One region of the Roseibium sp. 10G30-5 genome, then DNA from elsewhere that is predicted to be linked to it. Evidence: riboswitches for the same ligand, from Rfam matches in the RefSeq annotation. Region 1 holds a riboswitch; each other region holds the start of a gene.
What was found. A riboswitch is a leader RNA that binds a small molecule or an ion and turns the genes downstream of it on or off. The one in region 1 is predicted to bind cobalamin.
Positions count from the first base shown of each region.

Region 2: it holds a riboswitch for cobalamin, as region 1 does, so the genes downstream of both, cobU (bifunctional adenosylcobinamide kinase/adenosylcobinamide-phosphate guanylyltransferase) here and AC0L7U_RS09040 (HoxN/HupN/NixA family nickel/cobalt transporter) in region 1, are expected to answer to the same signal.
Region 3: it holds a riboswitch for cobalamin, as region 1 does, so the genes downstream of both, AC0L7U_RS02295 (energy-coupling factor ABC transporter permease) here and AC0L7U_RS09040 (HoxN/HupN/NixA family nickel/cobalt transporter) in region 1, are expected to answer to the same signal.

Region 1 is NZ_CM147918.1:1,790,923-1,794,192, forward strand. It holds gene AC0L7U_RS09030 (glycoside hydrolase family 2 protein) at 1-313, shown strand, start outside; gene AC0L7U_RS09035 (hypothetical protein) at 246-1,115, shown strand; cobalamin riboswitch at 1,277-1,464, shown strand; gene AC0L7U_RS09040 (HoxN/HupN/NixA family nickel/cobalt transporter) at 1,557-2,624, shown strand; gene AC0L7U_RS09045 (ABC transporter substrate-binding protein) at 3,068-3,270, shown strand, end outside.
Region 2 is NZ_CM147918.1:507,430-510,699, reverse strand. It holds tRNA gene AC0L7U_RS02595 (tRNA-Asn) at 692-767, opposite strand; tRNA gene AC0L7U_RS02590 (tRNA-Asn) at 819-894, opposite strand; cobalamin riboswitch at 1,198-1,427, shown strand; gene cobU (bifunctional adenosylcobinamide kinase/adenosylcobinamide-phosphate guanylyltransferase) at 1,601-2,137, shown strand; gene cobW (cobalamin biosynthesis protein CobW) at 2,134-3,225, shown strand.
Region 3 is NZ_CM147918.1:448,057-451,326, forward strand. It holds gene AC0L7U_RS02285 (methyl-accepting chemotaxis protein) at 1-1,028, opposite strand, end outside; partial or broken gene AC0L7U_RS02290 (protoglobin domain-containing protein) at 1,000-1,306, opposite strand; cobalamin riboswitch at 1,863-2,074, shown strand; partial or broken gene AC0L7U_RS02295 (energy-coupling factor ABC transporter permease) at 2,124-2,799, shown strand; gene AC0L7U_RS02300 (amidase) at 2,685-3,270, opposite strand, start outside.

The DNA of each region.
Region 1 (3,270 bases):
TCTTTTGCCCAAAGTCGTGGCCGAGCTGGATCCATCCAGAGCCTACTGGCCCGGCAGCCCCTGGTCCGGCAGTTGGGATCTGGAGGCCAATGACGACCGACACGGTTGCAACCACGAATGGGACACTGCCGAACAAGGTGGACTATACCCACCAGCGGAAGCACAAGCCGCGCTTCATCGCCGAATATGGCCACGGCGGCCCGGCAACCTACGCCACATGGAAACGAACACTGCCCGACGACCAGATGAAGCCGGGAGCCGACGGTCTCGCCTTCCACAACCGGGCCGACAATGGCGAAAAGAAGCTGCATGATCGGCTACAGGAACATTTCCCCCTGCCCGACAGCTTCGATGACTGGCTTTATGTCACGCAACTCAATCAGGCCCGTGCCATTCGTCTGTCAGCCGAGTGGCACCGCAGTCTGAAACCGCGTTGCATGGGTACACTGGTCTGGCAGATCAACGATTGCTGGCCCGTGACAAGTTGGGCAGCCGTCGACGGTGATGGCCGTCCCAAGCCACTCTGGTATGAGTTGAAGCGCACCTACGCCGACCGCTTGCTGACCATTCAGCCGGAAAATGATCGCCCGGACGCCCCGTTGTGGTTGCATGCCGACAACGAGACGGATGAGGAGTGGACAACGACGCTGAACATCAAGCGCCTGGGCTTTGATGGGTCGGTCAAGGCAGAGGTAACCTGCGAGCTTTCCGTTGCCGCGCGTGACAAGCAGGCCATCCGGCTGGAGCGCGCGCTCATCACGGCAGAGGCTGCAGCGGCAGAATTGATCGTGGCAGAGGCCGCCGATGGCACGCGCCGGGCAGACTGGTTCTTCGTCCGCGACAAGGATGCGCACTATCCCGCGCCCATGTGGGATGCAGACGTGCGCTCCGGCCTCAATGGCCATAGCGTGCGGATCACCGCCAGAACTCTGCTGCGCGACCTGGCGTTGTTTCCGGACCGTCTATCTGGCGACGCAACCGTCAACGATCAACTCGTGACGCTGCTGCCGGGAGAAACGGTCACCTTTACCGTCAACGGCATCGCATCCGAAGACGCGGACAAGCTGACGACAGCCCCGGTCTTGCGCTGCGCCAATCCATTCGGCAAAGCCTGAGCAGTTGCATCCGGCATAACCGGCTCAAGCATGTGATCAACCATCGGCGCAGGCTTCCACCTGCGCCGCTTTTATCTTCAAACCGGAAGACGCCAGACAATTTACGAACAGGTAGGTGACGCAGGATCAACCTCCCCGGGGACCAAGGCCATGGCTGAAGCCGCGCAAACGTGCTAGCAGCAAGGGAGATGGAAAAGGGAATGTGGTGCGGGATTTGTCCCCAAGGCCACAACTGCCCCCGCAACTGTAAGCGAGGAGCTGACACCAAGAAGACCACTGGGCAACTGGGAAGGTCGGCTGTCAGCAGGGATCCGCGAGCCAGGAAACCTTGCCGTCGACAATGGTCTGCGCAACCCCATTGGGCGGGGTGTTTCAATGCGTCGTGGGTGGTGACGAGCGCCCCGGCACGGTTGCGGAGACGACCAAACGCTCGAGTTTTTCATGACCGACACATCTTGCCTGCCATCCGCTCCCCCTCGCACAGGCACATTACGATTACGCATCATCAGCATTTATGCGTTTCTGGCCCTCTTCAACATTGGCGCATGGGTCTGGGCTTTCATCGCATTTGACGCGCAACCATTGCTGTTGAGCACCGGGCTTGTGGCCTGGGGCTTCGGCCTGCGCCATGCCGTCGATGCAGACCACATCGCGGCCATCGACAATGTTACCCGCAAACTGATGCAAGACGGCAAGCGCCCGGTCTCCGTCGGCTTCTTCTTTGCAATCGGCCACTCGGCCGTTGTCTTGATCGTCTGCGCTGCAGTTGCCGCTGCGGCGATGATGCTTCAAGGCGAATTCACCGCATGGCAAAGTGTCGGCGGCGTCGTCTCCACGCTTATTTCAGCGCTGTTTCTCTTTGTAATCGCGGCGATGAACATCGTCATCTTGCGGGGTGTCTGGAGCGCCTTCAAAAAGGTACGCAAGGGTCTGCCTTATGAGGAAGAGGATCTGGATCTGCTGTTGAACAAACGCGGCTTTCTGGCCCGATTGTTTCGCCCCCTCTTCCGGCTTGTCTCCAACCCGCTGTGGATGTTGCCACTGGGGTTCCTGTTCGGTCTGGGCTTTGATACGGCAACCGAAATCAGCCTTCTGGGGCTCTCCGCCAGTCAGGTCTCACAAGGCCTCTCAATCTGGGTCATTCTGGTCTTCCCCGTCCTCTTTGCCGCCGGCATGTCTCTGGTCGACACGACCGATGGCATCTTGATGCTCGGCGCTTATGAATGGGCCTTCGTGCGCCCCGTGCGCAAACTCTACTACAATTTGTGCATCACACTCGTGGCCGTGGTGGTCGCCCTGTTCATCGGCGGGGTCGAGACCCTCGGTCTGATCTCACGGGAACTGAACCTGTCCAGTGGCATCTGGGCAGACATCGGCGATTTGAATGACAATTTCAACAATCTCGGCTTCGCCATCATCGGTGTTTTTATTTTCGCCTGGGCACTATCGTATCTCATCTATCGCCTGAAAGGGTACGACACGCTGGATCCAACACCAGCCGACCGATAGCCAGTCGTCTTGACCCGCCCCGTGCCCTGAAGAGCTGTCCGCTTTGGCAAGCGGCAGGCGAACAAGCAGGACTGAAACTGCCCTTACGACATGATGAAAATGCGTTGTTTCCTGCGACATGCAGACCACTCGCATCGGGTTTGTTGCTTGACAGCCGTTCCTGCCAAGGCACTAACAACATCTCACCTTTTTGGAATTGGGCATCCGATGATCTTTGGCGCGCGGGAGGGCGACAGTGTGATCATATGCTCCCTTGTTGCAGTAACCCGGCAGCCGTCTTCCACGCGACCACCGCCGGCTTCCAGACACGCGTCTGTCTGACAGCGGGTCCCGCCGAACATGCGAAAATCTCAAATATAACGTCCGCTCATCAGAGCCTTGCAGAGACTGCCGATGACACCGCGACGTTGAAATAAGACCAAAAGATCAACTGGGAGGAAATCATGGTTTTCATCAATAGACGGCAGACACTGGGTCTGCTCGGCGCTGCCGCAGTCACAGGATTGAGTGCCCCGGCTCTGGCCAAGCCCAGAAAAGTCGTGGTTGGCGCCCTTCATCTGACAAGCCACTCCGGCAGCTTCATCGCGTTGGAACGCGACTACTTCAAGAACGCTGGTCTGGATGTCGAGCTGAAATTCTTTCAGGC
Region 2 (3,270 bases), 1.3 Mb from region 1:
AGCCCCTGTCTCGTGGATGGGGCCATGCTTCGGGCTCTTTACTTCGTGTCTGCTGCCGACTTTTTATTGCCGGTGTCGGTCAGGCAACACGTAGTGTAAGAAGACGAAAACGCCGATCATTGTTTTCCAGCATGCAGACGACTTCGCTCGCATGTCCGGTTTGATTCTGACGCCTGTCTTTCTTGATCAGGCAGAGACCTGTACTGCCGCAGTCTAGCTAGGTAAGTGCATAAGAAGGTCTTAAGTTCAGCGACCTTTTTCTCTATTTTTGTGCCGTTTGCGAAGATTGCGACAGATTTGATTTACGCCATCGCTCTTGATTCTGCAACAATGCGTAAATTTGACAATTGATAAGCGGGTGACCGATCTAAAATGGCGCATTATTGGAAATAAGCTTTTGTTTCTTCGGTTTATTTCCGGATATTTCAGAGGGTCTCTCAGGGAATAGCTCTGTAAAATGACGGCTTGTCGCAAGTACGATCCTGTTAATTACTATCGATGAAATGCGAGAAATCGTCAAAAATATCAATATCGTGCACGGCCTGCCTCATGCCACTTCGCGCGGGATTTGCACGCAAAATGCCTCAGAGAGCCGTGTGAACGCGGGTTTTGATACTGTAAAACCGCATGGACGGTGGGCCAAGCGGGTCGTGGTGATCTATCAGAAAAGAAGAGCAGACCTTAAGAAAGGTGGCTCCCCGAGCAGGGCTCGAACCTGCGACAATTCGATTAACAGTCGAATGCTCTACCAACTGAGCTATCGGGGAATACCTGTATCTGATGACGAAGCCATTTTTCTCATTCAGATGAGAAAAGAGTGGCTCCCCGAGCAGGGCTCGAACCTGCGACAATTCGATTAACAGTCGAATGCTCTACCAACTGAGCTATCGGGGATCACCAGTCCAAGGCAGCATCTGTGCCGCCCCGGCGATTGGCAAGCGTATATCAAAGGCTTGATCCGTTTGCCAAGTCCCTCGGGCGTTATTTTCTGGAAAATTGTGAACTTCTCCTGTGAAAACATTATTTTCGTAGGAAAATCAGTTGCTTGATATATTTCACATGGGTGCATTTGCTTGCTGCCCTAAGGGCGACGATGTCAGGAGAGTGTGCAAGGTTACGCGAAACCGGTCGGTGAACCCGTGATTACGAGATCCTTTGGCGCAAGGCGTCATGCTTGTGTCAGCCTCTGGCAATGGTTACAAGAAGCGGGCCAACGGTGTTTCGTCTGCCTGCAAGCGGGCGAAGCTGAAACGGGAATGTAGTGCGCTGGTCTTTGAGGCTGGCAAGGCTGTAGCTGCCCCCGCAACTGTAAGCGGCAAGGAGACCTGCAAAACGTCACTGGATCGACACTTGGTCTGATCCGGGAAGGCGCGGGGCCTCTGTTCGAGCCGTAAGCTAGGGAGACCGGCCGTGGCCCTGCGTGTCATGTCGACCGTATGGATCAGAAGACGCTGTCGGGTGGACGGTGAGGAGATGAAAGTATGATCGGAGACGATCAACAGGCTTGTCCTGCGCCTGAGTGCAGGATGATGTGCCGTGCCCTGTCCGCTGCCGGTGAACAATGCTGTTCTGTGTCGGTGCCCTCGTGCGGGAGGATGCCATGACCCATGCTCACCTGGTTCTAGGCGGTGCGCGCTCCGGCAAAAGTCGCTTTGCAGAAGATCTGGCGACGCGCAGCGGCCTTCGGCGCCTCTATGTCGCAACCTCGCCGGTCATTGATGCGGAGATGGACGACCGTATTGCCCAGCACAAGGCCCAACGTGGTGCGGGCTGGCTCACTATTGAAGAAGAGTTGGATCTATGCGGCGTGCTGCATCGGTGTGGCGATCCTTCACAGGTGATCCTCATCGACTGTCTGACCCTTTGGCTCAACAATCTCATCTACCATCAGCACGACGTTGAAGCCGCCGTTGATGTGCTTTGTGCCTGTCTGGAAAATCCCGCAGGACCCGTGGTGCTCGTGTCGAATGAAGTGGGCATGGGGCTTGTGCCGGAAAGCGTGCTGTCGCGCCGATTTCGCGATGCGCAAGGCCGTCTTAATCAGCAGTTGGCCGCGGTTTGCACGCGCGTTACTTTTGTTGCGGCAGGCCTGCCGCTCATCTTGAAATCATCTGAGAAAATGGACCCAAGTCTATGAAACCAGGACAGAAAATTCCCGCGACCATTGTCACCGGCTTTCTTGGCGCAGGCAAGACCACGCTGATCAGGAACCTGTTGCGGAATGCCAATGGCAAGAAGATTGCCCTGATCGTCAATGAGTTCGGCGACATGGGTTTTGACGGCTCTCTGATGAACGGATGTGTTGATCCGAGTTGTTCTGCCGATGAGGTTGTGGAACTGACGAATGGCTGCATCTGTTGCACGGTGGCGGAAGAGTTTCTGCCGACCATGGAAATGCTGCTGTCACGCGAGGAGGTGCCCGAGCACATCGTTATCGAGACCTCAGGGTTGGCCCTGCCACAGCCGCTGGTGCGGGCGTTTTCATGGCCAAGTGTCAAGACCAGAGTGACTGTTGATGGCGTCGTGACGGTGCTGGATGCCGCCGCATTGGCGGAGGGGCGGATTGCCGCTGATCTTGCAGCCCTTGAAGACCAGCGCAAGCAGGATGAGGCGCTGGACCATGAAAGCCCGGTCGATGAGCTGTTTCATGATCAGTTGTCCTGTGCCGATCTTGTGGTGCTGAACAAGGCTGATCTTGTCGCAGACGACAAGCTGGCCGAGGTTGAAGCCCGCATTGCTGCGGGTATTCGTCCCAATGTCGAGATCATTGCCGCCAGCAAGGGCGTGTTGCCCATTGAGGTGCTTTTGGGGCGCGACAGCGCGGCAGAAGATGACATGGCAGATCGCCATGAGCATCATCACCATCACCACGATGATGATCACGAGCATGATGAAGACCATGATCACGAGGATCATCATCACGATCATCACCATCATGATGATTTTGAGAGTTATGTGGTTCCAGTGGCTGCCTTTACCTCCATGCAGGAGGCTTCCGACAAAGTTGCGCGGGCGATGGCATTGAAAGGCATCTTGCGTATCAAGGGTGCTGTGGCCATCGAGGGAAAGGCATCACCCGCCATGGTGCAGGCCGTTGGGCCACGGGTCGAGACATGGTTTTCTGCAGCCGCTGAAAAATCCGGCCAGCTTGTGGTCATCGGTCTCAAGGGCTTGGATCTCGATGCCGCACGGGCCGAATTGGGTGGCGTGGTGCACTCTGCCTGATGCAGGGCGGAGTGTTGACCTCTCCCCTTGTCATGCAGGGTTTCT
Region 3 (3,270 bases), 1.3 Mb from region 1:
GCCTTCGCGTCCTTGCCAAGCTGCTCGGACCTTGTCTTGAAGCTTGCGGCCATTTCCGCAATCTGGCCTGCAGTCTGATTGGTCTGGCCGATTGAACTGCGCACGGTACCAATCACACCGCCAAATTCGGCAGAGTTTGCGGCAGCACGCTGCACGTTCCCCGAAATCTCGCTGGTGGCTGCCGTTTGCTCTTCAACGGCAGAGGCGATCGTTGTCGCAATGCCAGACACTTTGTCGATGGTATCGGAAATCTCCGAAATTGCCTGGACCGCTTCATCCGTCGCTGTCTGAATGGCAGAAATCTGGGTCGAGATTTCATCCGTGGCCTTGGATGTCTGCGTCGCCAGCTCCTTCACTTCGGCAGCAACCACTGCGAACCCTTTGCCCGCCTCGCCCGCGCGCGCCGCCTCGATGGTGGCGTTCAGAGCCAACAGGTTGGTCTGTTCCGCAATTTCCGAAATCAGGCTGATGACCGAACCGACCGTCTGCGCCGCCGTCGCCAGATCACGCACGGACTCATTTGTGCGTTGTGCGCCTTCAACCGCGTGACGGGTAATGTCGCTGGACTGGCTAGCCTGCCGCCCAATTTCTTCGATGGACGTGGTCATTTCCTCTGTAGCAGCGGCCCCAGAGGCAATGCTGTTGGTCACTTCGGTGCTGCGCGTTTCCATGCTCGCCATGCGGTCTGTCACCGTTCCGGCGACCGTTTCCAGGCTGCTGGAGGTCTCCAGAAGTCCGCTGGCGGCCTCGCCGAACACCACCACGGTTTCTTGCAGGCGGCGCTCGAAGTCCTGAACTGCCGAGCGGATGCGTTGCTCACGGTCGGCGGCATTATCGATCATCTGATCATGATAGGTCGAGATGGCGAGATCCATGTCCAGCGCCACGAGCTTCGTCACAGCATTCAGGGTCTTCACGGCTTTTTTGCTGGAGAAGCGATTCTTGCGAACGATGAGATCGGTCAGCCGCGCCTGCACAAAAGAGTAACCGCCGATGTACTCAGGTTGGATCCAGATCAATCTTGACATGGGCCGTGCCGATACGCTTGGCACTCTCGAGGTATTCAGCACTGAGGCCAGAGGTGAAGAGATTCTTCCAGTGATTGGACTGCGCTTTGATCAGGACGCGCCTCCTGCGTCCCAATCAACTCATCCAGATGCGGAATCGCGCGGGCATGCTTGTAAAACCCCTCAAGCACGTCTGGCAAATGCGCCTCGATCAAGGGCCAAGCTTGCTTGGCGAGGGCCTTATCTTCCTCGTGAATTTCAAGAAAGGAAAGCCGTGCCGTAAGAGAGTCAATTGTCATATCAGCCCCGATTTAGGTCGCAGATCAGAGCCGGGCACAAACCCTTGGCTCATCTTTCAAAACAGCCATTTCCTCCAGAACACCTTCAAGGGAAACGGCGAATAACCACGACTTAACCGCCCAGACGCAAGGGCCGCCCGCCATGCGACTTGCTCCCCATGCCTCCGTCGAGAAAAGCCGACGGCATCAAAAATACACTACACGCCTCTCCTCAGAGCCGTTTATTGGTTAAATCCTAAAGAGCGGCACTTAAAAGCTCCTTAACTTCGCCTTCACTTAAAAATAAAATTTAGTATTAAACAGAAAAAATGAAGACATTCAGGTTTAGAGAATAATAATCGGGAAAATTTATCATGAAAATTTTCCCGATATATATGCGCATCACTTGGATTTCTAGTTTAAAAATATCACTCGAAAAAAGCCAAAGAGAAGATAAGTTATTGTAAAATATATATAAAATAAATTTAACCGGAATACATTTCTCTCGTCCTTGACGCAAAGAAAGGATCCTCACAAGTTAACCTCTTATTGTTTCTTGTTATTTCTACGAAGACCACTTATCCGTATTTGCGATGGTGGTTCTTTCTCGCGGAGCGAGGGGGAACTGAAAAGGGAACATGGTACGATTCGCAGACCAGGGATCAAATCCATGACTGCCCCCGCAACTGTAGGCAGCTGCGGCATCCTCAAAGCCACTGGATATGTCCGGGAAGGTAGGGTGTCGCCAGAGCTGCAAGTCAGGAGACCTGCCATCGTTCAACGGCCTAAGGGCCATTCTGTCTTCACGGCACGGTGGGTGCACAAGGAAACCGAACACATGCATATCGAACCAGGCGTCGTCACTGGCGCAAAACTGCTCCTCAGCGGCGCAACGGCCGCGGTCTCTTTCGGACTGACCGCCAAACTCGTAATAGACACAGTGCGTAAGGAAAGCACACTGAGCGTGCTTGCAGGCCGCAGCCTTGCCACGACCGCTCTGGTCTTTTCGTTCTTTCAAGTATTGCCGCATTATCCGGTGGGCGTCTCCGAGGTGCATCTCATTCTCGCCTCGACACTGTTTTTAGTTTTTGGCGGCGCGTCCACGGCAATCGGACTTGCAATGGGGCTGTTGTTGCAAGGACTGTTTTTTGCGCCCTTTGATCTGCCGCAATATGGCATGAACGTGACCACGCTGATCGTCCCGCTCTTCAGCCTGACGCTCCTGGCCGACAAAATTATTCCGAAACGCACGGCTTATGTCGACCTGAAATATTCTCAGGCGCTCTTCCTATCGACCACCTACTCAGGCTGGAATTGTCGTCTGGGTCGCCTTCTGGGTCATCTATGGGGAAGGTTTTCACATCGCAACTCTGGCAGCCATCGGAAAATTCGGTCTGGCCTACCTGCCCGTCATTTTGTTCGAGCCACTCGCAGACATCGCACTGCTGGGGCTAGCCAAGGGCTCGCGCCAACTGGCGCGGAAACGCTTTTTCAATTCGCGCCTGATGAACGCGACACGCTGACACCGAGACAACCTCCCCCGCAAGCAAACGCTGTCGGGGGAGAAACCTGCGAAACTCAGCGGGCCATCAAAGCCTGTGCGACACCAAGAACAAAGCCGTCCTGCCCCGGACCGCCAATCAGTGACAGCCCAACTGGCGCACGTCCCACCAAAGCGCCAAGGCACACTCAGTTCAGCAAATCCATTCAATCCGGAAATGCACGTCAGGCACATGATCCGCCCTCGGATGGCATTCAGATCGTCCTGGGTCGCACTTAACTTCGGTGCGGGTGCCGGCGCTGTTGGCATCACCATCAAGGTCTTGACGCCGCTGTCTTGCGAAACCGCGTCCTGACCTCCCATGACCGTGCCCATGACAGTTCTGATCGCCTGCCGTGCCCGGTCGGCCAATGCGGCGGTTTCATTTGAAATATGTGAGGCAGCGGCAAAACGCTCGGCAACTCCCGGCCCAAAGGCCGGCTGA